DNA from 3 places in the Acholeplasma laidlawii PG-8A genome. Region 3 is predicted to be linked to each of the others. Evidence: riboswitches for the same ligand, from Rfam matches in the RefSeq annotation. Region 3 holds a riboswitch; each other region holds the start of a gene.
What was found. A riboswitch is a leader RNA that binds a small molecule or an ion and turns the genes downstream of it on or off. The one in region 3 is predicted to bind cyclic di-GMP.

Region 1: it holds a riboswitch for cyclic di-GMP, as region 3 does, so the genes downstream of both, ACL_RS05010 (hypothetical protein) here and ACL_RS05535 (InlB B-repeat-containing protein) in region 3, are expected to answer to the same signal.
Region 2: it holds a riboswitch for cyclic di-GMP, as region 3 does, so the genes downstream of both, ACL_RS04975 (hypothetical protein) here and ACL_RS05535 (InlB B-repeat-containing protein) in region 3, are expected to answer to the same signal.

The regions. Positions count from the first base shown of each region.
Region 1 covers NC_010163.1:1,035,156-1,046,772, reverse strand. Annotated here, with positions in the region: gene ACL_RS05055 (LptM family lipoprotein) at 1-123, shown strand, start outside; gene ACL_RS05050 (M3 family oligoendopeptidase) at 143-1,900, shown strand; gene ACL_RS05045 (YveK family protein) at 1,952-2,695, shown strand; gene ACL_RS05040 (CpsD/CapB family tyrosine-protein kinase) at 2,692-3,447, shown strand; gene ACL_RS05035 (tyrosine-protein phosphatase) at 3,452-4,111, shown strand; gene ACL_RS05030 (DegV family protein) at 4,114-4,986, shown strand; gene ACL_RS05025 (NYN domain-containing protein) at 4,983-5,711, shown strand; gene ACL_RS05020 (EAL domain-containing protein) at 5,786-8,191, shown strand; gene ACL_RS05015 (bifunctional diguanylate cyclase/phosphodiesterase) at 8,188-9,588, shown strand; cyclic di-GMP riboswitch class I at 9,646-9,721, shown strand; cyclic di-GMP riboswitch class I at 9,806-9,882, shown strand; gene ACL_RS05010 (hypothetical protein) at 9,932-10,675, shown strand; gene ACL_RS05005 (hypothetical protein) at 10,677-11,615, shown strand.
Region 2 covers NC_010163.1:1,020,578-1,032,194, forward strand. Annotated here, with positions in the region: gene pepT (peptidase T) at 1-299, shown strand, start outside; gene ACL_RS04940 (aldo/keto reductase) at 316-1,311, shown strand; gene ACL_RS04945 (ATP-binding protein) at 1,347-2,564, opposite strand; gene ACL_RS04950 (ATP-binding cassette domain-containing protein) at 2,713-3,444, shown strand; gene ACL_RS04955 (ABC transporter permease subunit) at 3,441-3,989, shown strand; gene ACL_RS04960 (MetQ/NlpA family ABC transporter substrate-binding protein) at 4,122-4,925, shown strand; gene ACL_RS04965 (mechanosensitive ion channel family protein) at 4,981-5,799, shown strand; gene ACL_RS04970 (hypothetical protein) at 5,867-8,104, opposite strand; gene ACL_RS04975 (hypothetical protein) at 8,109-8,741, opposite strand; cyclic di-GMP riboswitch class I at 8,753-8,832, opposite strand; gene ACL_RS04980 (signal peptidase I) at 8,825-9,418, opposite strand; gene ACL_RS04985 (hypothetical protein) at 9,415-11,196, opposite strand; gene ACL_RS04990 (hypothetical protein) at 11,212-11,617, opposite strand, start outside.
Region 3 covers NC_010163.1:1,175,793-1,187,409, forward strand. Annotated here, with positions in the region: gene ACL_RS05535 (InlB B-repeat-containing protein) at 1-7,337, opposite strand, end outside; cyclic di-GMP riboswitch class I at 7,421-7,496, opposite strand; gene ACL_RS05540 (AraC family transcriptional regulator) at 7,841-8,689, opposite strand; tRNA gene ACL_RS05550 (tRNA-Cys) at 9,664-9,738, opposite strand; gene trhO (oxygen-dependent tRNA uridine(34) hydroxylase TrhO) at 9,844-10,800, opposite strand; gene ACL_RS05560 (ATP-dependent Clp protease ATP-binding subunit) at 10,969-11,617, shown strand, end outside.

The sequences.
Region 1 (11,617 bases), 140 kb from region 3:
AAAGATTATGAAGATGGTATGATAGAAATCTATACAAAAGATCAAAACAATCTACTAACACATAGTCATAATGTCATCATGTCAAAAGAGCGTATTACATATTTAAATATTCAAACACCATAAAATAAAAAGGACAAAAAACATGAAAGCAATCAACTGGGATTTAAACGATTTATATAAAGGTTTTGATGAAACCTTCAAAAATGATTTAACTAAGTTAGACAACTTAGTTCAAGCGATGGCAGCACATTTAACAAGTGAAGTAAAAGATGATGTTAAATATATTGAAGAAGCACTTAAATTTGATGAAAAGATCACTGTATTAGGTTGTACGATTGGAAGTTTTGCTTCCCTTACATCATCTACGGATGTATCTAATAATGAAGCACTAGGCTATTTATCTAAATTAAGCCAAATTTACAGAGGTTTAACAAAACCAAGTGTTGTCTTTAGTAGATATTTAACAACTGTCAATTTAGATGAACTAGCAACGAAGTCTGAACTTATTAATAAATACTTATATAACCTGAAGAAAGACCAAGACGGCGCTAAACATTTATTAAGTGAAGCAGAAGAATCACTATATGCAAAACTAAGTGAACTAAGTTCTCGTTCTTGGAGTCAAATTCAAACACTTGCAACTTCTAATATGATGATTGAAATTAACGGTGAAGAAAAAACCTTTTCAGACGTTAGAAATATGGCTTATGACAGTGATCAAAAATTACGTAAACTTGCCTATGAAAAAGAATTAGAGGCTTACGAAAAAGTAGATGACTATGTAGCACTTGCATTAACAAACATCAAACGTGAAGTAAATACCATGAATGAATTAAGAGGTTATGAATCTGCTTTAGAAAAGACCCTTGATCAATCCAACATGAAAAAAGAAACACTGGATGCAATGATATCTGCAATGAAGGACTTTAGACCTCGATTTGCAAACTACTTAAAAGCAAAATCAAAATACCTAGGACATAAAGGTAGCCTACCTTGGTATGATATGTTTGCTCCTGTCGGCAACTTAAATAAAACATATACCTATGATGAGGCTAAATCATTAGTGTTTAATGCATTTACATCATTCTCACCAAAACTTGGTAACTTTGCACAAAAAACATTTGATAAAAACTGGATTGACGTATACCCTAAAAAGGGTAAACGTGGTGGTGCATTTTGTTCAAATCAACCACAAATTGGTCAATCAAGAATATTATTAAACTTTACTGGTGCACTAGATAATGTATCTACACTTGCTCATGAATTAGGACATGCTTATCACGGTGAAATTATTTCTGATAACGCACCACTTCATTGGAGTTACTCTATGCCTTTAGCAGAAACTGCATCAATTTTCTGTGAAGCTATTATGAATGATTTCCTACTTTCAGGTGTGAAAGATGATAGTGAAAAATTATCTATTTTAGAAATGGGCTTACAAGGAGATACACAAGTTATTATTGATATTCTTTCTCGTTTCCTATTTGAATCAAAAGTATTTGAAAGTGCAAACCGCCCAATTTCTAAACATGAAATGAAAACTTGGATGTTAGAAGCTCAAAAAGAAGCATATCAAGATGGCTTAGATCATCAAAACCTACATCCATACATGTGGTTAGTTAAAGGACACTATTATAGTGCAGGTTTAAACTTCTATAACTTCCCTTATGCATTTGGCCTTTTATTCGGAAAAGGCTTATATGCTCAGTACTTAAAAGATAAAGAAGCATTCATTAAAAACTATGATAAATTATTAAAATTAACAACAATGGCAGATGCAGAAGATGTAGCAGCATCTATGGGTATTGATATTACAGAGAAATCATTCTGGGTAGATTCACTAAAAATGATTGAACAAAATATTGACCAAGTAATTGATTTGTTTAAAAAATTAAGCTAATGTGCTATAATAAATTAACTATATAGAGCAATTTAAAAGGGAGATTTTTATATGGATTTAGAAAATAAAGAAAATCAGGAGTCTGGGCTAAGTTTAATGGATATTATATCTATTATTAAATTAAACTGGATCATGATTACATTTTTCACATTATTATTGGGTGTACTTACATTCGCTTATGTAAGTCGTTTTGTAGAAGATAGGTATAAATCAACTTCTGAAATACTGGTTCAAGTACCAGTATCAAGTGAAAGAGTTGATTCTAATACTTTAATCAATTCACAAAGATTACTTGATACCGCAGCAGAATTTGCAAGAAGTCCTCATATAGTAAGAAAACTAAGAACTGAGGAATATCGTAGTTTAATCACAAATGTAGAACATCAAAGTCTACTTGATTCGATGTCAGACCGTGACATTATTAGTAATATTTCGGTTGCTTCATCAAGTACATCTTTTATTATCAAATTTAGTTATAGCCACTCTAATGCTGATTTTACACAAGTGATTACGTCAGTATTAACTACAATTTTAATAGAAAATGACATTTTAATGTTTGAAGACTCATTTATAGAGTTATCACCAGCAAGTGATCCGGTTGATGATTCACCAAATAGAATATTATATATTATCGTAGGTTTAATGGGTGGTGCAATTATTGGTATCGGCTTAGCATTTATAAAACACCTATTTAATAACTCTTATATGACCAAAGAGCAACTTGAACAAGGTACTGGTATTCAAGTCATTGGTGTTATTCCTGAGTTTTTTATTAAAGAGGGGAAGAAAAAATGAGAAGACGTAAATTATTTCAAAAAGAGCGTATTGCTGAATATGATCACTTAGTAACGTATGAATCACCTATGTCTTATACTGCAGAAGCTTTCCAAAAGGCATTAGTGAATTTAGAGTATATCAACGTTGATGGTAATTTTAAGGTCGTCCAATTTACTTCAACGCTAGCTGGTGCTGGTAAAACCACATTTATTTCTAACGTTGCCCATTTAATTGGTAAAAAAGGAAAAAAAGTTGTTATTGTAGATTTAGATTTAAGAAAACCTAAGATTAATAGAATTTTTAGATCACCTAATGAAAATGGTGTAACAGACTACTTAACTGGTAAAATCGACTACAAGACATTAATAAACTATTCTGAGAAGTTTAGTGTTCACTATATTGTTGCTGGTGAACGTACAACTGCAGTTGTAAACGTCTTAGAAGCACAAAAATTAAAGGATTTAATTGCTAGATTAAGAACGGAATTTGATTACGTTTTACTTGATTCACCTCCAACTATGGCAGTTTCTGATGCCTTATATATTTCAAGATTAGCAGATGGTGTATTATTTATAGTTGCTCAAAACGAGACGAAACGTACAGTAATTAATGAAGCAATCCAAACTCTAAAACAAAACAAAGTGAATATCATCGGGATAGCATTTACACAAGTAGATGTTAAAAATAGTGATTTATTATCTTATACATATGGCTATGGTTATGGATATAATTCATCACTACAAGATGATCTTGATAAGGAAAAATCATAAGCATATGATGGACATACATACACACATTTTACCTGGTGTAGATGATGGTGTACAAACATATGAAGAAGCACTTGCAGTATTAAAACATCAACTACAAAGTGGTGTTAATAAGGTTATTATTACACCACATGTACATAATAGTAGCCAAAAAGTTTCGTCAAAAGAATATGTTAAACTATTTGCTGATTTGAAAAAACGTGTTGAAGTAGATTTACCAGAAATGACGCTTTACTTAGGATATGAAGTTAAATTTAATCAAGAAAAATCAAAAGAGTATCATAACTTTGTTTTTCAAGGTTTCAAAGAAAAATATCTATTAATAGAATTTTCTGTTCAAAATAAAGAACCAATTCACGATATTGTTTACAACTTAGTGGCAAAAGGATTTACGCCAATTATAGCGCACATTGAGCGCTACTTATATCTAGATATGTTTGATGTAGAACGTATAAGATCACTAGGGGCAATCACTCAAGTTAATAGTGGAGCAATATTAGGTTTAGATGGAAAACAATTTAAAAAACAAGCTCAAAAATACTTCAAAAAGGGTTTAGTTGATATCGTCGCTAGTGATTGTCATAATCTAGATTGTAGAAAACCCAATTTGATGGAAGCCTTAAAAAAAGTTCCGAAAGATTTTAAAATGAAAGTATTAGAGGTATAAAAATGTCAAAATTTATAATTTTAACAGACTCTACAACAGATTTACCTGAACATATCGCACAAGAACTAAAATTACATGTAATGCCGCTAAAATTTAATTTAGATGGTAAAGAGTACATGAACTACTTAGATAATAGAGAACTTGACCCTACAGAGTTTTTTGAAAAACTTAAAAATGGAGCAAAACCAACAACTTCCCAGGTAAACCCTGAAGAGTATGTTGAAAAATTAACACCCATCTTAAAGTCGGGACAAGATGTTTTAATTCTAGCATTCTCATCCGCATTATCAGGTACATTTAATAGCGCAAGAATTGCTGCAGAAGAACTAAGAGAAACATTTAAAGATAGAAAAATTATGCTACTTGATACTAAAGCAGCTTCACTAGGTGAAGGATTAATTGTCTATTTAACTGCAAAAGAGTCGATGGATAAAAAACTAACCATTGAAGAAACTTATGAATTCGCAAGTAAGTTAGCACCTACGGTTGCTCATTGGTTTACAGTAGATGATATATCTCATTTAGTACGAGGTGGGCGTGTTTCAAAAGTTGCAGGTTTTATTGCAACGGTTGCAAACATTAAACCTATCCTACACGTTTCAGATGAAGGGAAACTCATCTCACGTCATAAAGCCATTGGACGTAAACGTGCAGTTAAAGGCTTATTTGAGGAAATGCAAAAAACTGCTAAACCAGGTAAACAAACAGTATTCATCTCTCATGCAAATGCACTTGAAGATGCAAATAAGTTAGCTGAAATGATAAAAGAACACTTTGATGTTGAGTTTCTTTTAATTAATACATTAGGACCAGTTATTGGTGCTCATGCAGGACATGGTACACTTGCACTGTTCTTTATAGGTCAAAATAGATGAGGACAGATAGAGATTATACGATTGCACTCTTAATTGATGCAGATAATATCTCACCAATTTATTTAGATATTATTATAAATGAAGCTAACAAACATGGAAAAATCACCAATGCCCGAGTTTATGGGGATTGGAGTCAAGAAAGATTAAAAACATGGCGTAGTAAGGCTGAAAAATTCAGCCTTACCTTCGTCCAACAATATGCAAACCTATCAAACAAAGGTAATGCTACAGACTTTACGTTAGTTATTGATGCTATGGATCTTCTCTATTCTAATAAGGTGAATGCATTTTGTATCGTCTCAAGTGATTCTGACTTTACGAAATTAATTATTAGATTAAAAGAAGATAATATGTATCTAATTGGTATGGGTGAGTCAAAAACTCCAGAAGTATTAGTTAATTCTTATGAGCGTTTTTACTACATCGACCAAATTCTAGAAGCGTTAGAACCTAAAAAAGAACGTAAAGACAAAAATGGCAATTCTTTAATCCCTAAGAAGGAAACAATTATTAAAGAAGTTAAAAAAATTATTGAAGATAACTTAGAAGACGATGGTTGGGCGTACTGGAGTATAGTCGCTGACCAACTAAGAAAGAAAAGCCCTGGTTTTGACCCTGTAAACTATGGTTCTAAACTAAAAGCTTTAAACTTCTTTAAAACATTTAAAGACTTCGAAGTTAAGAATGAAGATAAGGTAGCATATATTCGAATTAAACATTCGTAAATTAAACCATCTAAAATCATAATTTTAGATGGTTTTTAATTGGGTGTATCAAGATTTTTCAAAAATCATGTATAATGAATATAAAATTAGTATTTATTTTTAACTGGTGGGAGAATAAATTGACGAAATCAACTAAAAACTTCATGTTAAGATTATTTATCATTTTAGGCTTTTTACTTGTTGTATATAGCCTGTTTTATATTTTCATCTTAGACACAACCCTTAAAAATGAAGCTAATCGAATCTCTTTTGAAACACACCAAATAGAATATGACATACTTAGCACAAGAATCGATGTGTTAACAGAAAGTTATAGTGCAGGTACGCTTACATGGCCTACAAAAGATTATGATCCATCCACTTTAATTGTAAGTGAACTATCCAATTATGAAATTAATCGATTATCTGATATCTTTAGTGATGAAACATCAAATCTAACCTATCTAATCTTAAAGCATCCTACACTTAATCAAGTAACATACAAACCATTTAGTGAAGTGCTAGCAATGGTGGGTTTAAGTTTTGGTGACACAGGTTTTGTATTAAATTCTAACGGTATTGTTAAATACCATTCGAATGATGCAGTAAATAACACAAACCTATTTGGCTCAAACTATTTTCCGACATCAGTTTATAGCAACTTAGATACCAAGTTAAGCCAAAACGAGTTTGGATTTTTAAATTATACGCTTGATTCTAAAACATATGTATTATCTTATTCTAAAATAGATAGTGATTATATTTACTTAAGTGTTGATGATCAATATGACTATTTAGTACTTTTTGTACCAGTTATTTGGAGTTATCTAGCACTAGGACTACTAATCCTTGCAAGTTTTGTAGTATTTAGTTTGATGGTTGTCAAAAGACGTTTTGATGATGATATTGTGTTTGAAAAGATTACTAAAACACTAAGATCTGATCTTATCATGATAGAAGCTGGTGGTTTAGGTCAAATACGTAAGATGAATAAATTATTTCTAAATCTAATAAAACATCATGAAATTAAGTTATTAACTGATCTAACCAGTGAAAAGTTAGATATGCCAACCATATTGAAAACAAATAAACCATTTTATATGGATTGTGATAAGTTGGACCCTAAAATAAGAGTTAGATTTTTAGTTAATAAGTATGCAAGAAACTATCAACTCATAGGAGAAATTATTGATAGTACTTCAAATGTATTAGATAAATATAAAGATTTAGCTTTAACACATCCAGATAGCGGACTAAAAAATAAATTAGCACTAGAAGAGATGATAGAAACGCTTAATAGAAAAGATCGCTTTAGTTTGATTGTCATAGGTATTAAGTCTTTTGATGAAATTTCTAAATCCATTGGACGTCAAAAGTCACAAGAAGTAAATAAAGTATTAATTGAATTATTTCAGTCTAAGATGTATCCAAATATGTATTTATTCCATATCGAAAAACATGAGTTTGTCATACTTCAACAAAAAGATGTTAATTATGATGTAACCGTTGGTTGGGCAAAACAAATGATGGAGTTAGTTGATACAAAGATTTTATTACCCGATTTACCAGTAAAGTTAGAACTATTAATTGGTATAGTACATAATAAAGGTACCATCACTAACGCATCAACTAAAGAAATACTAGATGCTGTTGATGTAACTTATGAACGTGCAATCGTATCTACTACAAATAACTTAATGATATATACAGAACGCTATCTGGATTTAAGAAATAGAGCAAACCAATTAGAAATAGATATTAGAAAAGGTATAGAAAACGATGAGTTTCAAATGTATATGCAACCACAATATGACTTGCATGAAAAACGTGTAGTTGGTTTTGAATTACTGCTTCGTTGGCATAATCCAAAATATATAAAAGAATCTCCTGCAACCTATATTAGACAAGCAGAAAAATCTAATTTAATCATCGACTTAGGGCGAGTGATTAATGATAAGGTCTTTAGAATAGCGAAGTCTTTAGAAGGTATGGATATTGATGTTTCATTTAATATTTCACCAAGACAATTACTTCAACCTGGTTTTATTAATGAACTGATTGCTTTAAAAGATAAGTACCAAGTAGATCCAGGTCGGATTGCAATTGAGCTTACTGAAACACTACTTATTTTACAAATGGATGTTATTGTAGAAAAATTTAATGCACTAAAAGAACTTAATTTTAAAATCCAACTTGATGACTTTGGTACGGGCTACTCTTCATTAAACTACCTTAAACGTCTACCGATTGATAACATAAAAATTGATAAATTATTTGTTGATGAAATTGAAACATCTAGTAAAGCAAGACAAATTTTAAAAACAATGATTGCTTTAGGTAAGAATCTTAAAATGGGTGTTATTATTGAAGGGGTAGAAACTGATAAACAAGTAGAACAAATCAGGAAAGAATCAACTGCTATTATTCAAGGTTTTTATGTTTCACAAGCACTTCCTGAAAAAGAAGCATTTGAGTTTATAAAAAAGAAGGTGAATTTATGACCGATATACTTTTGATGTTCGGTATAGTAGTTGTTATTATAGGCCTTATTATAGGTTTATTCTTTTTACTTAAAATTGAGATTAGAAAATATAAAGATGAAAAACTTCTATTATCTGAAGAGGTTGTTTCAATAGATGTATTTAATCAATTGATTAACCGTGCTATTAAGCGTCGTAAGAAAAAAGATGATCCTTTTACCTTAATGCTAGTTGATTTAGATGAGTTTCAAGAAATTGTAGATACTTTTAATAAAGAAGAAGAGACATTTATCGTTTCTTATATTTCAAAACACATTAATAGTGCACTACCCGAAGAATCAGTTATTGCTAGAGGTGAAAAACCTGACCGTTTCTATTTATATATACCTGCTTCATTTGATCACTCTAATATATATAATTTAGCAAAAAGTATTAAGATAGAAGCAGAAAAGAAAATTCAAATTCTTGACAAAGTTACAATAAAGAAAACTGTGTCTATGTCGATAGCTACTTATCCGCTTCATGGTGAAAATCTAGATTTATTATACCAATCACTTGAGATTGCTCTTTATATGGTCAAAAGAAGTGGTGGTAATGACATTAAGTATTATTCAGAGGAGTTAAGTCAAACTAAAGAAAGTTTAGACTTATTTCACGAACTTAAAAATGCTAAAAATAATAAAGAGTTCATTTATTATTATCAACCTATCATCAACTTAAAAGATATGAATAAAGTTTATGGACTAGAAGCATTACTTCGATGGAATCATCCTAAAAAAGGGATATTAGCACCTTCTAAGTTCCTGCATCTTGCAGAGCAAACAGGAGAACTTGATGATATTGGTAATATTGCAGTTGAACAAGCACTTGAACTCTTAGTAGATTTAAGTCAACAAAGACTTAATGATGTTGTAATTAATATTAACGTTTCACCTAGACAAATTTTAAATGAGATGACATTTACAATTTTTCAACGACTAGTTGAAAAGTATCGTCAAGATGCATCAAACATTGCAATAGAAATTCCTGACTTTACACTTTACAAGAATAATCAAGTATTTAGAAGAAATCTAATAAAGATTAAAACTCTGGGATTTAAACTGGCTATAGATATATCTACAACTGACTATGATGTCATGGATTTGGTTGAAAGATTCCAAATTGACATGATTAAATTCAACAAAGATTTCTTCAAACTAGAACAAAATTATAATTTTAGAAAGTATTTAGATATGATTATTGAGTTTGTAAAGAAAAAGTCTTTAATGCTTGTTGCAGAAGGTATTGAAGATCAAGCCATGGTAGAGATGTTAACTCTAAAAGGTGTAGACTATGGTCAAGGGTATCATTTAACTAAACCAATGAATGTTGTTGATACTACCCAATTTTTAAAAGCTAGAAAAGAATTAGAAAAATAAATATAATGATGTAAAGTTATTGACAAGCAATAAATTACTTGATAGAATATGAGCGTATCATAAAAAAGGCAAAATTAGGGTAACTTAATGACGCAAAACTACAGGGTCCAAATTAGGATAGCCAGTTGCTATATAGCAATTGGTTTTTATTGCTTTATAAGACGTTTTAAGTACAATTTGTTGACAAATTTAATCTATATGCTAAAATAAGCATGTGTAAAGTTTTTGGCAAAATTAGGGTAACCTAATGACGCAAAACTATAGGGCCTATATATTAGGCAGCCAGTTGCACTTATCTAGGGTAAGCAATTGGTTTTTGTTTTAATAAAACGAGGATGCGTATATGAGGACAACTAAATTTTGGGGGATCAATAGCACTATTAGAAGATCAACCAGAACATCTAAATTCATATTCCTGCTCATACCGTTATTTGGATTTCTATCCTTAACATTAGGTGTTGTATCGTTTTATGGGCAAAATACCGGAGACTACTCAGTTAGGATTGATGACTTTAGTGGACACTCAATTAGAATCTCTGAAACAGAAGATTTTAAAGATACAAGAACTGTGTTAAGGTATCCAGGTACTGCGTTTGTCAATCAAGCATCTTATTCGGGTATTATGGCATTTCACTATCAAGAAGCGCTAAATACAAATGGATATTATCTAAAAAATGTTTTAGATAAAGATAGAGAAGTTGTAGCATTTACATTTTATGTTAAAAACATGAATCAAACAGCTACAATAAACCGTATTAACTACAAAATAGTGTTTGAAGAATTAAATAATCATATTGAAGAACACTTAAGAATTATGGTCGTAGTTGATGATGTAAGAGATGTCTATGAATTCCAACCATTTAGAATAGATGACGTTTCATCCTTAAGGTTTAGAAGTAATTCGGTTGCAGTGGATTCAAATATATTTGAACTCAAAGCAGGCGATGTTTCAAAGGTTACAGTATTTATTTGGATTGATGGATATTTGGAAGAATATTTAACATCAAAAATAGGTAAATATACTGAAGAAGAGTTACTTGGAGGATCATTAAAGTTAAATATGATCTTAAGTGTAACAGGTGAATAAAATGCATAAGAAATTTTATTTACTCATTATATCGTTTATGTGTGTAACAATTACACTATCTACTACAGTATATGCATGGTTTTCAATATCTAAGACAAATATGATTGAGGCTATTGAAATAGGTATTTCATTAGACGATAACATTCAACTGTCACTAGATGGTATTACTTATCATAAAACTATAGATAATAAGATGTTATCGGATGTTATTGGTAAAAACCCAGTATTATCATCAATTACTTCACAAGATGGTAAAAACTTCTTCAAAGGTCCTTATGAATTAACTAAAAGGGCAACTAAGAATGATGATTATATATCCTTTGATCTATATTTTAGATTAACAAGTGATAATCCAAATGTAAGAGCACACCAAAAATTCATATACCTATCAAATAAAATTGATCCTGTATATGATGAAGCATCTACTCTAAAAGGTACATATGTTACATCTAAAGGTAATAGATGGACCAACCCAATCGCATTTCATGATGGTATGGGTATCATACCTGCAGGTACAAATCGTTTGTATTATGCTAAAAATGCTGTTAGAATTTCAAGTGATAGTCCAAACCCTGATATATCATTCATATATGATGTATCTGAAGATAGATACCGAGGATTTGGAAAAGTATTTGGAGCATATGATTATTTCATGAAGCGCTTAGGTATTGAATTACAAATACCACCAGCACCAACGAATGAAATCTATGAATTATCAAAATTTTCACCACTGCAAGATGATATAGCACTAGATAAAACAAGCTTACTTGCAGAGTTACAACTCATATCAGAAGATAATGGAACTTACATTTATCAAGGTATGACAACAATTAATATTTGGCTAGAAGGATGGGATGCAGATGCATTTGATCCGATACTAGATGATAAACTACTTATTAGTTTAAATATAAGATCAGCCAGATATGTTGAAGCATCATAAAA
Region 2 (11,617 bases), 160 kb from region 3:
ATGAAGCTGTTGTATTACATATTAAAGAATCTTACTTAAATATGTATGAAATTATTAAAGATCACATGTACGTGATTGATTATGCAGTCAATGCAACCAAAGCTGCAGGCTTAACGCCTAAATTTGAAGCAATTCGTGGCGGTACAGATGGCGCTAGATTAACTTATGGTGGACTTATTTGTCCAAACCTCGGTACAGGTGCATATCACTTCCATGGACGTTTAGAGTTTGCAAGTATTAACCAAATGGAAAAAGCTGTTGAAGTTATGTTTAATATCATAAAGGAAGTACAAAAATAAAAGGAGGTTTTATTTTATGTATGTAGCAAACCCAGATAGATATCAAAAGATGCAGTATCGTAGATTGGGTAACAGTGGTTTAGTGTTACCTGTGCTATCTTTTGGTATGTGGTATAACTTTGGTGAGCATAATGATTATGATACATCCAAAGCAATGATTTTAAAAGCATTTGATCACGGTATCACACACTTTGATCTTGCGAATAATTATGGTCCACCTCCCGGACATGCAGAGACTGTAATGGGTCGCATTTTAAACGACGGTCTTATAGCTTATAGAGATGAAATCATTATTTCTACTAAAGCAGGATTTAGAATGCATGATGGTCCTTATCAAGATGGCGGTTCAAGAAAGTACTTAATGTCTTCGCTTGATCAATCACTAAAAAGATTAGGTATCCCATATGTTGATATCTTCTACCATCATAGATATGATAGTCAAACATCTTTAAGAGAGACAATGATTGCATTAAGGGATATTGTTTTAAGCGGTAAAGCATTATATGTAGGTTTATCAAACTATAATGCAGAACAACTAAAAACAGCGCATAAAATACTTAATGAACTCAATGTTCCATATGTCATTACTCAGCCAAGCTATTCCATGTTAAATCGCTGGATTGAAAAAGATAATTTATTAGAAACTCAAAAAAACCTAGGTGGTGGCGTTATTTGTTATTCAGCACTCGCACAAGGTTTACTCACTAATAAGTATATTACAGGCATTCCAAGTGATTCACGTGCCAAAAACCCTGACGCACTTTGGTTTAAAGAAAAAGATGTCACACCTGAAGTTGTTGAAAAGTTAAAAAAACTGGACTTGATCGCATCCAAACGCGGTCAAACAATTGCACAAATGGCACTTGTTTGGACCTTAAGAGATGAAAAGATGACTTCTACTTTAATTTCTACATCAAAACCTAAACAACTAGAAGAGAACCTAGCTGCATTAGATAATATGAATTTTACAGAAGATGAATTACTACAAATCGATCACATTTTAAATAGTTAGTATAGTTAAAGGCACCTTTAAAGGTGCCTTTATTTTTATAATTTATCAAAATAACCTTCTAAATATAAATTAAGTATTTTTTTATCTTTCCTAATGCCTAATGCACTTAAGTAGTTTAACTTAGAAAACGGATTTTTTGAAACATAAATCATTTCCTTAAAGTCAAAGTGACTACTATCAAATAATAACATATCATGTGTTGTACAGTTTAACTTTATATGTTTTAGACTTAAGATAGGTCGCACCTTTTTTAACCATCTAGTAAATGATGCATGATCGATATGACTTGTCACATCCTCAATAAAGATTGCGTCATAAACTTTAGCGTTTGAAATCATCATACTTAAAACAAGAATCGCTTTTTCACCTTTGGATAAGTCGCTAAAGTTTAGTATCTTTCCATCATTGTAATGAACATCAATTGCATGTATAGACAATTCGTTTAGATTGCGACCACTTAATTTGTAAAACTCATCATATACTTCAATAAAAAAGTTTGATGTATTAAACTTCGTGACATGATTTCTAAACTCATCTAATAGATGATCATAACGGTGTCTATTTAAGCGATACCTCAAATCATCTAAGGTTACTTCTTTATATTGAAGCGAATGTATTTGAGGTAGTACAGATTGTACCAATTTTAATACACTCACATAATGACTCTCATCCATATCTGTATAGAAGTTGATATGATTATCCGGTCTTAGAAATTTTAGTTTATGGATATAGTCTGCTAGTTTTGAAAGTATGAGTGCACCCTTACTTTCAGAAAAGTCTTTTAATCTTAAGTGATTTAATATAAACTCACGTTTATCAAATCTTAAATCATATAGATAGGTTTTAAATCTTTCAAAATCAAATGGCGTAAATATTCTTTCTAATTTATCACCAATCGTAATATCATATCCATCTCTTATAAAATACACATACTTGGATGTTTTAGTGACTTGTTCTAATGCCTCATAAAGTATTTCACTTTTATCATAATTAAGTGTTGTATGATAATGAATCATCTGATTATCTATCATGAATTCAATGGTGTAGGTGGTCTTTATTTCATCAGGTATACGTTCAACTGATCGCATACCATATAAAAACACTTCTTTAAACTGTTTTATAGCTTCAAACACTAGTGATTTACCAGAACCTACTTTACCAAATAACATATTAAAGATAAGCTGATCATCAAAGTTTAGAGTAACCTCATTATGTATTGATTTGAAATTTGATATTTTTATACTATTTATCATATTATTCGTAATTCCTTATCTATATTTTATATATTAAGATGTCTATATAATCTATCTTACGATTATTTCGTTTATATTGCAAGAAGTTAGTAAAAGAAGATGTCTCTATATATAATATACAAGAATTAGAAAAAGGATAATGATATATATGATTAAATTAGAACATATAAGTAAATCATTTAAGACAAAAAATAACAGTGTTTGTGCACTCGATGATATTTCACTTGAAATCCATGATGGTGAGATATTTGGCATCATTGGAAAAAGTGGTGTTGGTAAATCCACGCTACTAAAGATACTATCTTTATCAATGATGTATGATACCGGCACATACACATTAATGGATATAGATGTTAAAACGTTAACTCATAAAGATAAGGTTAAACTTCTACAAAACACTTCGTTTATTTATCAAAACTTTTCCTTACTATATAACTTAAATGTTTTAGATAATGTCAGTTTACCTTTAAAGTTACGTGGTGTCGATAAACTAACCCGTCATCAAAAGGCTAGAGAGATGTTAGCCTTTGTCGGCCTAGATTCTAAAGCACTAGATTATCCAATCACCTTATCTGGTGGCGAGGCACAGCGTATCAGTATTGCTAGAGCGTTAATTACAGATCCTAAACTACTTTTTTTAGATGAACCCACTTCAGCACTTGATGAAGAAACTGCCTATGATATTTTAAAGCTTATTAGAAAACTACATGAAACCTTCAAACCTACGATTGTATTTGTCTCACACCAAATACAATCCATCAAGTATCTATGTGACCGAGTGATGATGCTTGGAGATAATAAGATTAAACATATTGGAAAAATTGATAAATTAAGTACACTCTCCACCACTTATGATGCAATCTGGGGTGACAGACTATGATCATGTTTATCAGTCAAATAGATCAATTAAAACTCATAGATGCTGCACTTGAAACATTCAATCTATTATTGGTAAGTACATTAATATCCTTACCAATTGGTACATTACTTGGTATGATGTTTGCACTTTATGAAAAGAAAGTATTTCATCAGTTTAAATCTCTTGTACATATACTTTCTATTTTAGTAAGTATCATACGTTCCATTCCATTTGTTTTATTGATGGTTATCATCATACCAACATCATTTGATCTATTTGGTACAAGTATTGGTTTCATACCTTCTATTATGGCATTAAGCCTGATTGGAATAGCTACATTAGCTAGACTCGTGGAACAAGCTATCATAGATATGAATCCAATGATAATTGATATTGCACACACAATGGGTGCATCTAAATATCAATTATTTAAAGAGTTTATCTTTGTAGAAGCAAGATCATCCATAATCTTAGCGTTTACTTCGTTTTTGGTAAGTCTACTTGCTTATTCTTCTGTGGTTTATATTATCGGTGGTGGAGGATTAGGCTATACTGCGATTCAATAGGTTATTACTCACCTGTTGGTAAAACCTTAATGTGGGCTTCAACCATTATTATGATTCTAATTGTACAAGTAGTTCAACTACTTGGAAATATACTTGCAAATTATTTAAACAAAAAGAAAAGAGGTCATTAACATGAAAAAATTATTACTTATCACAACTACCATACTTTTAGGCTTATTAACTGCTTGTACATCTTCTGATGATGTATTAAAAATTGGCGTAAACTTTTATCCGATGCCTGAGTTACTTGATTTAATTGAAGCGGATTTATTAGAAAAAGGTATTAAAATTGAACAAGTTCAAATGGATTACAACGTATTAAACACGCCACTAAATAACGGTGAAATTGATGGAAACATGGTACAACATCAATACTTTATGGAATTCTTTAATAAGGCTAATAACGCAGAACTTGTCATTGCACAACCAATTTATCATTCTTACTTTGCATTATATTCAGGTGTTTATGATACGTTAGAAGATATTCCAAATGGTACAACAATTTATGTACCTGAAGATGTCGTCAATCTACCTAGAGCTTTAATCTTACTAGATAGTTTAGGATTAATCACTTTAAAAGAAGGCATTGATGTCACAGCTACATTAGATGATATTGAATCAAACCCTAAATCCCTTGTATTTGAAACAAGATCCCTTGGTACAACATCAAGTGCATACCATTCAGATGGTTCTAAACTAGCGATTATGTATCCGACTTATGCAAGAGATACAAATAATCAATTAATGGATGATAGTCAAGTTTTAGAATATGAAGAATTAAATGATTTAACTAAGACCTATGCGATTAGTTTTGTAACTAGAAAAGATAATTTAAATGATCCTAGAATTCAAACATTTATCGAGATTCTTACATCCGGTAAAGTAAGAACTTGGTTAGAAACGAATTACGGTTGGGCTGCTACACCTGCATTCTAAGACTTTAAAAAAAACCTCATTTGTGATATATTAAATACAAGTGAGGTATTTTTTTATGGACATTTTAAAAACATTTTTAACTGAGTGGTTAACAGGTCTAGCATTTGACCCTGTATTAGTTAGTTTAATCGTTACTGTTGCTTCAATTTTTGGTTGGATACTTATTGGTTCTGTCTTTCATATGGTCATTAAATTGGTCATTTCAAGACTTAAAGCTAAAGAAAAACGTATGGTGAGACGTCAACGTACTGTTGCAGCACTCATATTGGCCCTTATTAAGTATTTGTTCTGGTTTGTTATGGCCATGATGGTCTTAAAAGAATTTGGCCTTGATTTAGCCCCAATCCTTGCAAGTGCCGGTATCTTAGGTTTTGCTGTTGGCTTTGGTGCACAAGAACTTATTAAAGACATGATAGCTGGATTCTTTATTATTTTTGAAGGTGCGATGAGTGTAGGAGATTTTGTTGAAGTTGGTAATTTTTCCGGTACCGTTCAAGAAGTAGGTATTAGACGTACCAAAATCTTAAATTGGAAGAATGAATTGAGATTAGTGAATAATGGTGATATTAAATCACTAACCAATTTTGCAGGTAGAGATTCAGTGGGTGTTGTAGAGTTTTTCGTATCTGCTCAGTTTGATATAAATCATTTTACAAGTGATTCATTTAATGAGCTACTAGCTAGTTATAAAAAGTATGACGCTATTACTGAACTTCCAAGTTATCAAGGGGTAGTGGATACACAGTTACATAATTTAAAACTAAGAGTTATTTTTAAGACTCAAAATCAAAAGCATTACAGTATCGAAAGAGATTTAAGACGCGATATTCAAGTGTTTATTCAAAGCATTCGAGAAGAAACTAAAGTGTTTTAGAAAAAAGCCGACTAGGTAAGAATGGGAGACATTCTAGTACCTAGTCGGTTTTTATTTTTATATATGATTAATTTCTATTTGGATTCCATTCAATAGGGTGTTCTTTCCATACTGTGAAATCTATACCTGGTACATTTGTTTGATCTGTTGGGTTTGTAGGTAATAATAACTCCCAAAAAGACCCGTCGTATATAACAAAATCACCTTGTAGATATCTATTTGTTGATACCCAAACATCAGTTAACTCGTTCCAACCATTTCTACTAGTACCTGGCTCTGAAGTATTAGTTGTATCATGATTACCATACCATACATAATATTTACCTTCATGTTCTACGATGCTCACTTTAGAACCTGAGCGATAATACATCGCTGTAGGGCTCCATTTTAATGATAATGGTTGCCACGCTCCAGAAACACCTGGTATTTGATTTTGTGAAGTCCCACTTCTTAGAATGTAGAGATCATTATTATAACTAACGATTGAATCTTGAACGTATGTATTTTTAAAGTCCCAATTTTCTTCTAATGACCACCAACCTGATGTTGTCTCTGGATTGGTGTTTATTGTTGCTGTTGGGTTATTCCAAAAGTATCTTTTACCATTGTAGATTATACTATCATAACGGTTATAAGTTGTTGTAGATAGATAATTTCCACGATGATTGAGTAATCTCCAGTTTGCACTTGAACCCGGTGTATTACCAGTACTTACAGCATTAACTGCAATGTAGTATTGATTATTATAAGAGACAATACTTTGAACTGGATATGCTCTATTAACATATTCTATGCCAAGTCGTTGATATCCATAAGCACCTAGTGCAGGTACACTCCAGTTTTCAGCTACCGTTACTTTATAATAATATCCCTCATGATATACATACTCGCCTGACTGATATTTACCCTTATTATGCTCACTGTAATTGATACTCATGTATTTTAAATTGTAGTGTTGTTCAATAATTTCACTATGTGCGGTAAAACTACCGTAAGACACATACCATGACTTAATATCATTAGATAGTGTATAAGTTACATCGCCAGGAGTATATACTTTACCTGTTTCATGTTCTAAACCTAAGAGTTCCCATGCCCATGCTAGTGGTGGAGGATTTCCAGCCCATACATTAGCTTTTGCACGATAAAATTTATTATTATAGTAAATAATTTCACCAGCTAAGTAAGCTCTTGTATCAGAGTAGTATACAGAAATAGTTTGCCATGCCCAAGGAGATGCATCTGGTTCTGCACCTGTAGATGCTTGTCTAGCTTTATAATAACCAGCGTTAACCCCATTACCACTTAAGTCATCATAGTAGACCATATCACCAGATTTATACGTAACATTTGGTTGCCAAGTTGGCACCATGGAAGGTGCATACAACACATCTTCTAATCCCCAACTTGTAATTGGCCCATAAGTTATTTGAATTTCAATTGTATTTCCATTTCTTGAGACTGTGAAATTAAGATGGTTTACTAAATTAATTCTAACATCATAAGTACCCGCAGGAAGTGTTAAACGGTTAGATAGTGCAGATCTTGTATGCCAAATATAACTAAAGTTATTTGTACCTGATTTAAACTCCACATACACACCACGCGTATATTGAGGATTAGATACTCCATTAAAAATAACATTTAATGATTGACCTGAGATATTGGAAGGTACATTAAATTGCTTAATTACGTGATTAGAAGCTGCTAGATTCCAATTTGAAGATCGATTAGTTTGAACAGCTGATACTACTAAACTTAGTTTTAAAACGGCATTATTTGATAAGTCGTTTAATACACTTGTATTCACAGATGCATTAGTGATAAATCCAACATCAAATGGTGTTAAGCCTTTTGATAAGACTTGATCATGCATATAGTATCCTGAATTATCGATACGGTTTGATTGTGCATAATTCCATGTAAACACATTAGGTTTATTTTGTACAACGTTGTTTACAGTCCATACTTCGACTAATTTAAATCGAACATTAACCGTTTTTAATGCAGTGATTAAAACATTTATTGAAAGCGGAAAAGTTGAACCACTTAAATTATTTGAGATTTGTGATTTAGTAAATTGAATTGCATATTCTGTTTGATTATAATAACTACTGTTATAGTCTAGTGGTTGAGAACCTAATTGTACTCTTGCACTTGATGATATAAGTTCTGTACTACGTGCATTAAGGTCAAGTGCCTCAGTTGAAGGTTGTAGTGTAAACCATGCATAAGCACCTACTATTGTTGATAGGAAAACGGTTGTCATAAGAAATAATATAATGATTTTTTTTATTTTTCTCATAGTATTACACCATAACCTTTACACGGTATACGAGTGCATGATACACAGACTTTTGAGCCGTTGTAAGACCATCATAAGCGCCCCAAACATAAATGTATACACGTATAGATGATTCACCTTGAAGTGAAAATCCTGCTAAATTATGTTGATTCATCGCTGTAAACACACTACCAGTTGATTGGAAATATTGAAATCTATTTGCCATGTATACAGTTTGTGTTAATGTAGGATGTTCTTCTAGCACAAGATATTTTAAACCAGCTTGATTACCAGCATACACACCAAATTCAGGTGCTGCTACAACATTAAGTTGTAGATTCACATTCACTGATGTTAATCCTGGATTAGTAATAACAATTTCAAGTACTGATGCATATCCATAAAAGTTAAAACTTGTATCATTAAAATCACTATCATTTAAGTAAACTAAGTCTCTTATGCGATCTCCTAAAAAGATACCTTCAGTTTCAGCATCAATTTCTAAGACATCCTCATTACCCATTAATGAACCTTCAAAGTAATCTACATTTGCACGATTGCCATAGTCAATAAACCAAGCAAAAACGCCAGTTGCCATGGAAGCCACTGATACAAGTAAGAATATGATTAAGATAACTGATCTTCTTAATGATTTCATACGTACCTTTCCGATGCAACTGGCTGTCTATTACTAATTAGACCCTTTAGTTTTGCGTCCTTAAGTTACCTTAAGTTTGCCTTTTAATCTTGACGTTTGTCGTTTTTTTGTTTTAATTCTTGTTTATATTTTTCTAAGTCTGTTTTATATTTATATTTTTGACGCTCAGTAATTTGATAAATTACTATGAGTAGTTGAAAAATAAATATAAGTGCAATAATTAATATGATGATACCAATGACTAAGAGTCGTTCATTTACTAAATACCTTCCAATAAAACTACCACCACTCCATACTACTTTAGATAAGTACTTTTCTTTGGTAATATAACCTTCAGTATCAAAATCACTTTCATCATTATTGACACCTTTTGTAATATAACCTTCTGGGTTTTCAGAGATAATTTCATGGATTATAACTCGGTTATCCATAGATGTGAACGCAATGACATCTCCAATTTTCAAGTTATCAAATGCTACATCATTCATAATAACAAAGTCCCCAACAAGGATTTCGGGTTCCATAGATGGTGTAAGTACTAAACCGTAACTAACACCTAAAATTGAAAATGGCTTTTTAGTTATTTGACTTAATAAGGACATTGTAACAAATATGAGTGTGAAGAATATGATGATTGTTACAATAATCTTTTTAGTATGATTAATTGTCTTTTTCATTTACCTTTTTTTAAAGCAGCCATTGCTTTATCATGAGATGCTTTAATTTTCTCTTTTTGTTTATCAATGTATTGTTTTTGTTTTAACTTTTGCTTTTCTTTAGAAATTCTAAGTTTTTCTTGAGCTTTTTCTTTACGTTTTCTTAGTCTTTCTAGTTCACGCTCAGCCTTACGTTTTTGAATATCTGCAATACGTTTAGCTTCTTTTTTGTATCTTTCACGATACTGTGTTTTTAATTCAAGCAACATTTCATTATCTTTTGCAACTTGAACCTTTTGTTCATCAAGCATTTCAACACGCTGTAATTTTATGTACTCTTCATTTAGTTCACTAACTCTTTTAGCTTCTTTTTTAAGCTTTTCATCACTGTCTAGTTTAACAGACTTGAAGAATCTTTTTTGATATCTAAGTGTTGTTTGATACCATTTTTTCTCTAGTGCGATTGCTTTTTTGTAATCAGCTTCTTTTAGTTGTCTTACGATAGATGCAATTTTAAATTTTTCATCTGCACTATCTAAGTCATCTTTAGGGTTAGTTTCTTGAACTAATCTATCGAAGACATCATCGTCTTGATTGATTTCAAAATAAGATGCATAAAGACTGTTTGTTATTTCTATCGTATCTTTTAAAGCTTTTCTTAATGCGACTTCATATTTAGGTTCTGTCTGCATGTACTGATCAATAGTTTTCTTAAACATCTGTTTTGTCTTGTTTAAGTAAAATTCATTCATCAAAGTATCTTCAATTTTATAGCTTTCAGGATCGATTTTAAGTTCATCCGCAGTAAGTTTTATTTCTTCTGCTTTTTTCACCTTAAAACTTTTGGTTAATAACTTTTGGTCTTTTTCTCTTACAACATCATGAAACATCATGGTTGAGAATGCAAATAATGCATTTTGACTTAAGTGTTTACGATATGTTTCATTAAATCTTTTTTGTTTTACATCACGAATAAGTTCAAACCCTAAACTATTGTACTGGTCTAAGTATTGCCAGAGTAGGTAACAATTTCGGTAGTTCGTATTTTTTAAGATGATTTGTGTTTTCATGATTGGGGCTTTTACCTTTCGGTAATTGCGCATCGTCTTCATGAATTCAGTATTTAAAGCATTTGCTAACTTTTTGTGAAGTTCTTGTGCACGTGCTAATAACTTTTGATTATCTTCTTCAATTTTACCTTGATCGATAGTTTGAACTTCTCTTAAATCTATATTAATTTCATATTTTGAATTATCTATGGATAACTCAATGGTATTATTTAACTCTTTAATCTTTTTAGTATTAACGTCTTCTTCAAGTATTCTCATACGTCTTGAGACAAAATCTACTAAACGTTGAATCAGAGTTGCAACAAATCTATTTTCATAAATACCAAACTCATCTTCTGAAAATTCAACTAAAAGCTTTTTAGGCATAACCTCAGTTGTTGGTTGATCTTTGTCTGGTAGTTTGAGTAAGTGTGTATTTGCAGCTAAGTGTCTAACAGTTCTAGATGTAGTTTTCTTTGCTTTTTCAACAATTACGACTTCCTCTTCAACTCTTAAGGCTGATTTGTAGTTTCGTAATATTTTATCTACATAAGGATAGTATGATTCAATAGCAAATATCCAGTGATCATCGAACTTTTTTGTTTCTGTTGTCTCTACTTGCTTAAGTTTATTTACGCCATCATATAAACCTTGATAAAAGTAAACAGGAAAGTCAGTATCTTCTTCGAGTTCATCAAGTCTTGAGATTAACATGGTGTAGAATAAATCTAAATCATAGCTATTTTTCAAATAGAGTCAACCTTTCTACATTTGTTTCTTATAGTTGTTAATCATATTACGTGCTTCAGTAAATGATTGTTTACCAAATAGTTTATCAATTAAAGCAATAAGCTCATCTAATTCTTTTCTTAAGAATGGTAAGTTTAAGAACTCAAATTTACGTAATACTTTTCTAGTTATAATATAATCAAGACCATCTACCTCAGATTGTCCACAAGCAACGAATATTGGCACAAATGTATTGATTTGTTTCATAATACGGTTACCAAATGTAATTTGGAAATTTTGCGTAATGAACTCATCTATTTTTTTAAGATTTTCTAATGATTTTTGAGAAATCGGGTTCATTTTTACTGCTTCTTTAAATAATGCATCCATGTAATCATGTGTGACATGAATTGAATCTGTGAATGGTGCATCAATGTAATCT
Region 3 (11,617 bases):
TAGACACCAGTTGATTGTATATTTCCTGTATTAAATGTGTTTATGATGTCATGATTTGCATAACCTGATATACCACCAATATAGTTAGTACCTGTAATATGAGCTAGGTTATAACTATTTTCAATGATTCCATAGTTTCTACCTGATATACCACCAATAAAGTTAGTACCCTTAATACTACCTTCAACGCTGACATTCTTCACATAACCGTTTGATCCAATAACACCAAATAAACCTTGGTATTCAAAGTTGTTATTTAAGTTAATATTAAATTTGACACCTTGGCCATCAAATGAACCTTGGAAATTGACACTGCTATTACCAATTGGTACATAAGGTATATCTAATAAGGTTAAATCAATATAGTCTACATCACTTGCTACTTTAAAGTAAGTATTTAACAAGCTATAACGTGCCCCAATCATTTGACTTACAGATTCCATATCATAATGCGTTCTAATGATATATGGATCTTCAAAAGTTCCACTACCTTCATTAAACTTACTAATGGTTACACTATCTTTAGAATAATCTTTAATTGGTTTATATATACTCTTTGAAAAACCTTTAATTTGTGGGTAATATGCATAGAAACCTACACTATTTTCAAATGTCCATTCATTTTCAAATACTAAGGTACCACTGTATAGTTTGTGACTTACAACACCATAGACACTATCTGTATTACCTTGATTTCCTGTTGCAATAAACGGTTTTGAATATCCTGTAATATCAGGGCTAACCTCTATTTTAGATTCATTGTAGTAAAGATTATATAACTCAGAAGCGTTTGATCCTACAATGCCGCCAACATAGGATGTCCCATAGATATTTGAAGATGCATATCCATCAGAAATAATGCCCGTATTATTACCTGAAATACCACCGATATGTTCGTTTCCTCTTACACTACCAATTGCGTAACTTACACGAACTTCTCCGTGGTTTGAGCCGGTTATGCCACCAACATTATCTTTACCTACTAAATCTGCTGTTGTAAATACATTTTCTATAACACCATAGTTTACACCAGCAATAGATCCTACAAAGTTATTTCCAGTGATACTTCCAGATACACTTAAATTCTTGACGTGAGCAGTATCTCCAAGATAACCAAATAATCCTTGATAATTTGATGAAGTATTCATCTTTACAACAAAATTCGTATGCGTACCATCAAAAGACCCTTTAAATTGTGTAGCGATTGAACCAATAGGTTTATAGTTCACTTCATAAGTTAGATCGATAACCGATACATCTTCTTTAACTTTAAAGTAGATACCTTCAAAATCTATACCACTAGAAACTAAGTTAGAAAGTATTTCCATGTCATATTTATTGACAATTACATAAGGAACATCAAAACTACCTTCACCTACAAAAACATAGGATTTAACAGACTCGATAGAGTCTTTTTGAACGCGCTCACTTAGGTGAGTGCTAAATACTTTTAATTGTGGATAGAAAGCTTCAACACCATTTGTTTCAATAAATACCCATTCATTACTATCTAGTGTCATATTAGATTGTCCTTTAAGCCCGACAATCTCTGTTTTACTTAAACCTTTAATATGTTCTTGATTGAGCTTGTTGCCAATGGATTGAATTGGTACATTATATCCTGTTGGGACTACGATGGAATCAATAATAGATGCATCATAATAAATATCTGATTCAAAGGTTGTACCTTCAATACGACCAATCAAGCCACCAAGATAACCTGTATTTTTACCTAAAATGACCCCAGCACTATAACCTTGAGAAATTTGACCGTTTCGGTGTGCACCTGTGATACCACCTATATAAGTTGCTGTTGTTGTACCTTCAACCATACCTCTGTTATAAACATAAGAAACATTATTAGCGTTATATAGATAACCTACAATACCACCAACTACTTGAACACCTTTAATATGTCCAAAGTTAAACACTTTACTAATTGTACTTGTTTGACTAAAACCGATAATACCACCAATATCTCTTGAGATTGCAGTAACATTGGCCATATTATAGATATTATTTATATTGGAGTTTGTGCTTAAACCAATTAAACCACCAACATATCTTGTACCTAAAACTTCTGCATGATTAAAAATATTAGATATACTTGCACCATTGATTTCACCTGCAAGGGCACCAACATAATTTCTACCATGTACTTTACCAGTAATTTCAATATTTTTAACTTCTGCGTTTTGACCTAAATAACCAAATAAACCTAAGTAATCTGTTGTAGTTTTTAATAATTCAATTTGGATTGTCACACCATTACCATCAAATCCACCTTTAAATTGTTGATTGATGCTTGCACTGTGACCAATACGTTCAAACCCTAAACCTTCTATCGTTAAATCAAGTAGACTTACACCATCTATTACCTTAAAGTATATGCCATCTAAGTTATTAGATTTAGTGATGTCTGATAAAGCCTTCATATCCGCTTCATGACGAATGATATATGGGTTTGACTTAGAACCAGATCCATTCGCAAACCTAATTACACTTGTATATAAGAGTGCATTTGTGCGTACCACACTACTTGCATGTTCTGCAAATGATTTTAATTGAGGATAGTAATCATATAAGCCATTTGTAGGGCTTAACTTCCATAAATCATTACTTAATAAAATACCTTCTTGACTAAATACTTCTATACCTGTTAATGCTTCTTTTTCAACTTTAAAGTGATTAAATACAATTAGATTTCCAACAGCGTTATTTGGTTTAATAAAGCCATCTAAGATATCATCATAATAAATAATTGTACCATTATAATTTAAGTTTGAAATGAGTTCATTAGAACTAAATCCTACAAGTGCACCCACATGGTTTTGACCATGGATCCTACCACCATAATAACCTTCATGAATGGTGCCTTCATTAAATCCTACAAGACCACCAACACCTTGGCTACCTGTAACATTTCCAGTACTAAACATTGTGTCTAGACTACCCTTATTATAACCTACTAAACCACCAACATTTTGGTTACCTGTAACATGAACCTTCGCATAGACATTTTCTATTTGTCCATCATTTTTACCAGCAACACCACCAACGTAGTTATTACCTTTTATAGTTCCTGAAACTGATAAATTTGAAATGGATGCACCTGATGAAAGTTGACCAAATAGACCAACATAGTTTTTATCCATCATATCAAGTTCAATGATAAAGTGTGTATAGTCACCATCAAAGTGACCCTTAAATGGTACATCTTGACCAATTGGTTTATAGTTTGTTCCAACTAAATTCATTTCAAATACATTTGGTGCAACGATATAGTATTTACCAAGTGCATCATATTCATGTGATATAGAGTGTGAAAGTATTACCATATCATCTACATTTCTAATTAAATATGGACTTTCTTTTGTACCATCACCAGTAAATGGATTAGTTCTTGTTGAAATAATTGAATCATTTACAACATGTTCATTTGCATTTTCTGCAAAATATTTTAATTGAGGAAAATATGCATAATTGCCTTCAATTTCTTTAAAAGTCCATGTGTTTAAATTAAAACCTCTTGTCAGCATTTGATCATTAAACATGGTTGCTTTATCAAGACCTTGGCCACCTAATGCATCACTTGGTTTAACATACCCTGATAATGGTGTAAAGGTTCTTAACATGGTGACTTCATAGTAGTTGTTTGTGTTTGTTAAATAACTTCCACTTGCTGAGGCATAGACCCCACCAACTCTCGATTTAGACGATACATACGCTGCATTATAGTTATATCTAATATTGGAGTTATTTTGGTAGCTTGCTAGTATTTGTCCAACAATACCACCCACTAAATCTGCTCCAATAACTTCACCTCTATTATAAGTATTATAGATATGACTTTGTAATCCTGCAGCCCCGACTACACCACCTACATAGTTTCCTGTGGATGTTACTTTAGCGTGGTTATATACGCGTTGTACGGTTGCACCTGTCATGTAACCTACAACACCACCGGTGTAGTGTCTTCCTTCTATACTTGCTAGGTTATAGACGTTTTCTACAGTACCACTAACTTGGTATGCCACAACACCTGATACATAATCATTTCCTTTAACAGATCCTGTAACATATAAGTTTCTTATCACACCAACACCAAAATAACCAAACAGTGCTTGGTAATCTTTTGTAGTATCTAAGGTATTTATATGAAACTCTGCGTTATTTCCATCAAACGTTCCATAAAATCTCTTTGTTGGTGTTCCAATGGGTTCGTAATCTTCAAAGACGAATCTTGTTACACCATCTGCTACCTTAAAATAGAACCCTTCAAAGGTATTCCCGTTTTTGACTTTGTTATTAAGTTCGATAAAGTCTTCTTCATTATAGATAATAAACGGCATATCCGATGTACCCATACCATCTTTAATATCTAATGTGACTGACTCTTTAGATCTAGTTTTAGTTGTTGCTACTTCATTTTGACTAAATACTTTGAGTTGTGGGTAATACCCTAACTCATCCGTTTTTTCTTCAAAGTAAAAGTGTGTATTAGGTAAGAGTGCACTACCTTGAATCATTTGGCTCGTATTTTTTGCGTGTAATGCTGTTTCTAAACTTGATGGTTTGATTAACCCTTCTGGTTGATAATAATTAGCGATTACGATAACATCGTAATATAAATTGGTAAGTCCTAAGTAGCTACCACCTGAGGCTACTCCATATACACCACCAACAGATCCTTTACCCGCTACTTTACCTCTACTATAAACATGTCTTAAATAACTATTATTTGTATATGCTGCATAAATACCACCAGTAATACCACCGACATAAGTACCACCAATAATCTCACCTATATTATAGGCGTAATCTAATATACCATTATAGTAGGTTTGACCGGTAATACCACCGACATAGTTTTCAGTACCTGTGATGTTTGCTGTATTATATACATTTTGTACTCGGCTTCCTGTATGATACCCTACAATACCTGATACATAATTTCTACCAGTTACACTTCCAGATACCGATAAGTTTTCTATCACACCTGTTGTGTGATAACCAAATAAACCTTGGTAATCACTATCTGGTCGATTAATATCCAATATAAAGTTTGCACCATTTCCATCAAATGAACCTAAAAATGGTTTAGTTGGTGATCCAATTGGAATAAAGTTTCCTAAATCAAATTCAGTTAAACCTGCATCGACTTTAAAATGATAATTTAAATAAGTATTTCCTTTAGACACTGCCAGTGATAAATCATGCATGTCTTGTTCTGTCTTTATTAAAAACGGGGTTGTCTTTGTACCGAATCCATAAGATACATCCATTTTTACTGAATCTATGGAATCGAGTTTAATTTCCACATTTGGATTGGTTGTAAATATTTTTAGTTGTGGATAATATGCATAATCCCCTGATTTTGCTTTTAACTCCCAAATCGCTGCGTTATACCCTAGAGTAACGAGTTCACTAAACAGTAAGAAGTCTGAGGTTTTACCTTGTGCAATATTTGTTGTGCCTGGTTTGTTATAACCTAAACCTGGGTCAAAATCTGTAAGGATGGATGTATCGTAATAGTTATTGGTGTCTGTTAAATAACTTCCACTTGCTGAGGCATAGACCCCACCAACTCTCGATTTAGACGATACATACGCTGCATTATAGTTATATCTAATATTGGAGTTATTTTGGTAGCTTGCTAGTATTTGTCCAACAATACCACCCACTAAATCTGCTCCAATAACTTCACCTCTATTATAAGTATTATAGATATGACTTTGTAATCCTGCAGCCCCGACTACACCACCTACATAGTTTCCTGTGGATGTTACTTTAGCGTGGTTATATACGCGTTGTACGGTTGCACCTGTCATGTAACCTACAACACCACCGGTGTAGTGTCTTCCTTCTATACTTGCTAGGTTATAGACGTTTTCTACAGTACCACTAACTTGGTATGCCACAACACCTGATACATAATCATTTCCTTTAACAGATCCTGTAACATATAAGTTTCTTATCACACCAACACCAAAATAACCAAACAGTGCTTGGTAATCTTTTGTAGTATCTAAGGTATTTATATGAAACTCTGCGTTATTTCCATCAAACGTTCCATAAAATCTCTTTGTTGGTGTTCCAATGGGTTCGTAATCTTCAAAGACGAATCTTGTTACACCATCTGCTACCTTAAAATAGAACCCTTCAAAGGTATTCCCGTTTTTGACTTTGTTATTAAGTTCGATAAAGTCTTCTTCATTATAGATAATAAACGGAAAACTTTGTGTCCCTATTCCGTCAGTAATATCCACCTTAACAGATTGAATTGAGCTGTTTTTCTTATAAGCTAGCGTGTCGTTAGGATGATTAATAAAATATTTTAATTGAGGATAGAATCCAAATCCCTCAGTCCTAGGTTCAAAATGCCAATAGTCTCCATGAAGTGATTTAGAATCCATATCATAAAGTTGTTGACTATTTTTTGCATGTGCTGTGGTTTCTAGGCTAGATGGTTTAACATACCCTTCCGGTTGATAATAATTAGCGATTACGATAACATCGTAATAAGCGTTTGTGAGACCAAGGTAACTACCACCTGAGGCTACTCCATATACACCACCAACAGATCCTTTACCCGCTACTTTACCCCTACTATAAACATGTCTTAAATAACTATTATTTGTATATGCTGCATAAATACCACCCGTTATACCACCAACATACGTACCACCTATGATTTCACCTGTATTATAGGCGTAATCTAATATACCATTATAGTAGGTTTGACCCGTAATGCCACCGACATAATTTAGTGCACCATTTATAAACGCTTCATTGTAAACATTTAGTATTCTACTATTTGTATGGAATCCAGCAATACCAGCAACATATGATTTACCAAAAACTCTACCACTTACAGATAAGTTTTCAATCACACCACCATTTACATAGCCAAAAAGACCTTGATAATCACTTTCAGGTCTATTAATGTTTAATATAAACTTGACACCGAAACCATCAAACGTTCCAGCAAACGGTTTAGTCGGTGATCCTATTGGAATAAAATTGCCTAATCCAATTTCATTGACCGTTGACGATACTACAATAACTTTACCAGCAAATGTATTCCCTGCTAAGACAGCCTGAGATAAAGCATTCATATCTTCAGCATTACTGATGATATAAGGATTTGTCTCGGTTCCATCTTGGCCTTCTGCCATAAAAATAGACGCACCATATGGCGTTCTATAACTAATAGTAATTTTTTCTTCATTGACTTCAGGTGACTGATTTGGTTGATTTAAAAGAATTATTAATGACGTTAAACATAAGATAACTAAGCAAATTGCTATATTTTTTTTAACTCTTATACTTTTCAAATATAGTACCTCTTCATCCTAATAATTAAAAAAAACCATGTATGCTACACATGGTTATAAATAGTTAAAAAAATTTATCTTCATTATGCAGCTGGCTACCATTTTCAAGGCCCTATAGTTTTGCGCCCTATATTTTCATATAGTTTGCCAAATATTAATTTGGATGTATGAGTTAATTATAACAAAGCTATCAATCTTAAACAAGTAAAACTATAATTTGACGACCTTATTAACCATTGTTTATTATTTTTCCGATGATAATTAGCTATTCAGCTTATTTTTACTACAATTCACCACACTTATTTGCAATATCTAGGAAACTACTGTTAATAATATTGATAAAATTATTAGAGAAAATTTTTTTTGTTTTGATTAATTTCATAAATTATTTTACCCCTTTTCCTTATTTCCACTATTTACTTGGTTTTGCCTATCTAATACCCATATAAGTATACCATTTCCCTATTTGGGAATTCATAAATTGTAGTTATTGGATTAATGCTTTATTTATGAATTGCAAACCATATCTCTTGGGTATTATCTGCACCATAAGCTTCAATAACAGGAAGATCTGCTAACTTGTATTCAGAATTAGGTAACCAAATACTATAAAAATCTTGATATGTTTTTTTTACATGTACCTTTTTCTCAACATTAAATACAACCCATGTTGATTTAGGAAAATCTATAGCTTTAAAATTATCTACTTGCGGATCATCCTCTTTGGTAACTCCCACAATATATTTCATTTCTCTTGACTTACCCCATTGTCCATTAGCAGCAATACCAAGGATACCACACGGTTTTAAATTAGTTATCATACCCATTAGTGTTTCCATTGTTCCATCTTTTTTAACCGTTTTCCACATCTTTGGTACTTCTTCAAATGCGTTTTCTGTTAAAATATCAAACTCTTTTCCATAAACTTTAAATCCACTTAATTCTTCAATTCGGTAGTTCATTTGTTCTTCTCCTATAATTTTTATTTGGAATGATAGTTTAGGAGTTAAATTAAGTTGTACTATATTTTTTCTTACCTCTGATGGCAAACATCCATGAAATGTTTTAAAGGCTCTAGTAAATGCATCTTGTGAACTATATCCATACTTAATAGCAAAATCGATAATTTTTTCATTAGATTCTAAAAGTTCAATACCTGCTTTTGATAGTCTTCTTTCTCTAATATAGACGCCTAGAGTCTTTCCAGAAATATATGAGAAAACTTTTTGAAAATTCTCAAATGAACACATCATAATTTCAGATAATTGCTGACTCGAAATACTTCCATCTAAATTTTTTTCAATATATTCAATTGATGCATTTAACTGTTTAATCCAATCCACTTCTATCATCTCCACCTATATTATATTAATCTGGCAATTTTATTACTCGCCTTTTTATGACTTTTTTAGTCGAATCCAACTAATTAAAGTATACTTTTATCTTCAAAAATAATAACCATAAAATATAAGAAAGAATGATGAGTTTTTTAGAGTTTGATTTTTAATTTGAGTGGTAAGAAAACAATAGGAAATAAGCAGTTCGTTGGTATGAATCTCGTTTTATTGATTTTTTCATATTTACTTTTGCATATCTATTACCCATGCAAGTATACCATTTTCCTATTTGAGACGTCATACACTCATGTTATTGAACTTATGAAGTATTCATTTGTATTATTGAGAAAGTATTCTTGACACTACCAAAAATTATTGTCGTACGATCAAATTAAATTGAATTAATACCATTTTCTTGTACTTTATGTTCTTTGTAGTTATTATATCATTTGTTGATTCATTGATGCTATATTCAGATGCATCAGAAGATACTTCTCACAATAAAAAAACTCTATTATCAAATAAAGTTTCATTGTTAAATAGTAAAAAGATACTCCCTAATTATGTTAAAAGGATTAAGAACTTCAAGAGTAATCACTCTATTGATGAATTTAAAAATATCATTGATAAAGTTAAAATTATTGATGCATTAACTTTTGAAATAAAACTCTCTTTGGTTAATCTTGAGTCAATTAATTATTTCGTTACTCATTCGACCATATCAATTAAGATAGGCAATCTAATGAAAGAAATTAAATATTATATTGTTCTCTAATTTTTTAGATATGGTTCAATCACTTATCACGGACTTTTATTCAAGTGCTTCAATCACTTATCACGAGCATAGAATTTTTAATAAACAAATATTGTTTAGGACTATTGGCGCCAATTTAAAATGTCATCGATAGCCCTTTTTTAATAAAAAATGCCCTAAAAGGGCATAATTTGGTATTATTTGGTAGTTTTTTGCTACCAATTAAAGATTTCTTTGGAGGCCCCGATCGGATTTGAACCGACGCGTCAAGGTTTTGCAGACCCATGCCTTACCGCTTGGCTACGGGGCCAAACACGCTATTATATTATACGTTTTGAAAACGTAAATGTCAATGATAAAAACAACCTACAAATGGGAGAGACTAGTTTCACACATTTAGTAGGTTGTTCTTCTTTTATATTTGAGTTTCTAAATTTGAAGCTATATGTTGTAAAACAAAATCTGTTGTTAGATTATGTTTTTTAACATAGCGATTATTTGGATGAATTCTACAAGCATGTGAACATGATCCTAAATATTTTTCTTCAGATGCTTCACTTGCAAGTATTTGTTTATTACACTCTGGATTTCCACAGTTAATATATCGTTCACATGGTTCGTTTGTAAAGTAATCTCTACCAACTACGACATGCTCGTGTTTATTGATATCCACTGCAATACGTTCATCAAATACATACATTTTACCATCCCAAAGTTTGCCTTCAGTATCTTTACTTGTACCATAGTTGTGGATACCACCATGCAATTGACCTGCCACATTAAAACCTTCTTTAATTAACCAGCCGCTAAACTTCTCACATCTTACACCACCGGTGCAGTATGTTAGAATTTCCTTGTCTTTAAATTGATCTTTGTTTTCTCTAATCCAGTCTGGTAAATCTCTAAAGTTTTTAATTTCAGGTTTGATTGCCCCTCTAAAGTGACCCAAATCAAACTCGTAGTCATTTCTAGCGTCAATAACTACTGTATTTGGATCTTGTAGTTTTTGATAAAACTCAATAGGTTCTAAATACTTACCTGTAATTTCAAGTGGGTTCACATCATCTTCTAAACTTAAGTTCACTAATTCTTTTTTAACACGTACATGCATTTTACTAAATGCGTGTGCATCTACTTCATCAATTTTAAAGAAGATATCTTCAAAACCTTGAAGACTTTTTAAATAATCCATGTAGTTTTCTGTTTGTTCAAATGTACCTGATAAGGTACCATTAATACCTTCACTAGAAACTAAAATACGCCCTAGTAAATCTTGGCTCTTACAATAAGCTAAATGCTCATCTTTAAACTTTTCTGGGTTTTCAATGGCTGTATACTTATAATAAAGAAGCACTCTATAATTTTTTTGCATTTAAATCTTCCTTTTTTGTTCATTCATTTACCGGTTTATTATACATAATTGTGGTATGTCTTACAAAAGATTTGCCTATATCACTCATTATTAGCACTCATCACTTGACAGTGCCAATTATTCGGCATATAATAATGTTATATTATAGAATTTTAAGGAGGAAATAATATGCAATTTAACCCAATGGATGATTATTCAAAAGATCCTGACATTTTAAAAAAGTTCGGTAGAAATATTGTAGAACTTGTTAAAGAAGGTAAAGTCGACCCAGTGATTGGTCGTGAGGAAGAGATTAGACGTATTATTAAAATTCTATCTAGAAAAACCAAAAACAACCCTGTTTTAATTGGTGAACCGGGGGTGGGTAAAACAGCGATTGTTGAAGGCTTAGCTAGAAGAATTGTTGATAAAGACGTACCTTTAAGTCTGCAAAATAAAATTGTTTATGAACTAGACTTAGCTCAATTAGTTGCTGGTGCAAAATTTAGAGGTGAGTTTGAAGAACGTTTGAAGGATGTTTTAAATAAGATTAAAGAAAGCGATGGCCAAATCATCTTATTTATTGATGAATTACATAATATTGTAGGTGCTGGTCGTGCAGATGGTGCAATGGATGCCTCAAACATCTTAAAACCAATGCTTGCACGTGGTGAACTTCACTGTATTGGTGCTACAACATTAAATGAATACCGCTTATATATTGAAAAAGATAGTGCACTCGAAAGAAGATTTCAAAAGATCACTGTGACTGAACCAACTATGGAAGATACAATTTCTATCTTACGTGGACTTAAAGATCGATTTGAAGCACATCATG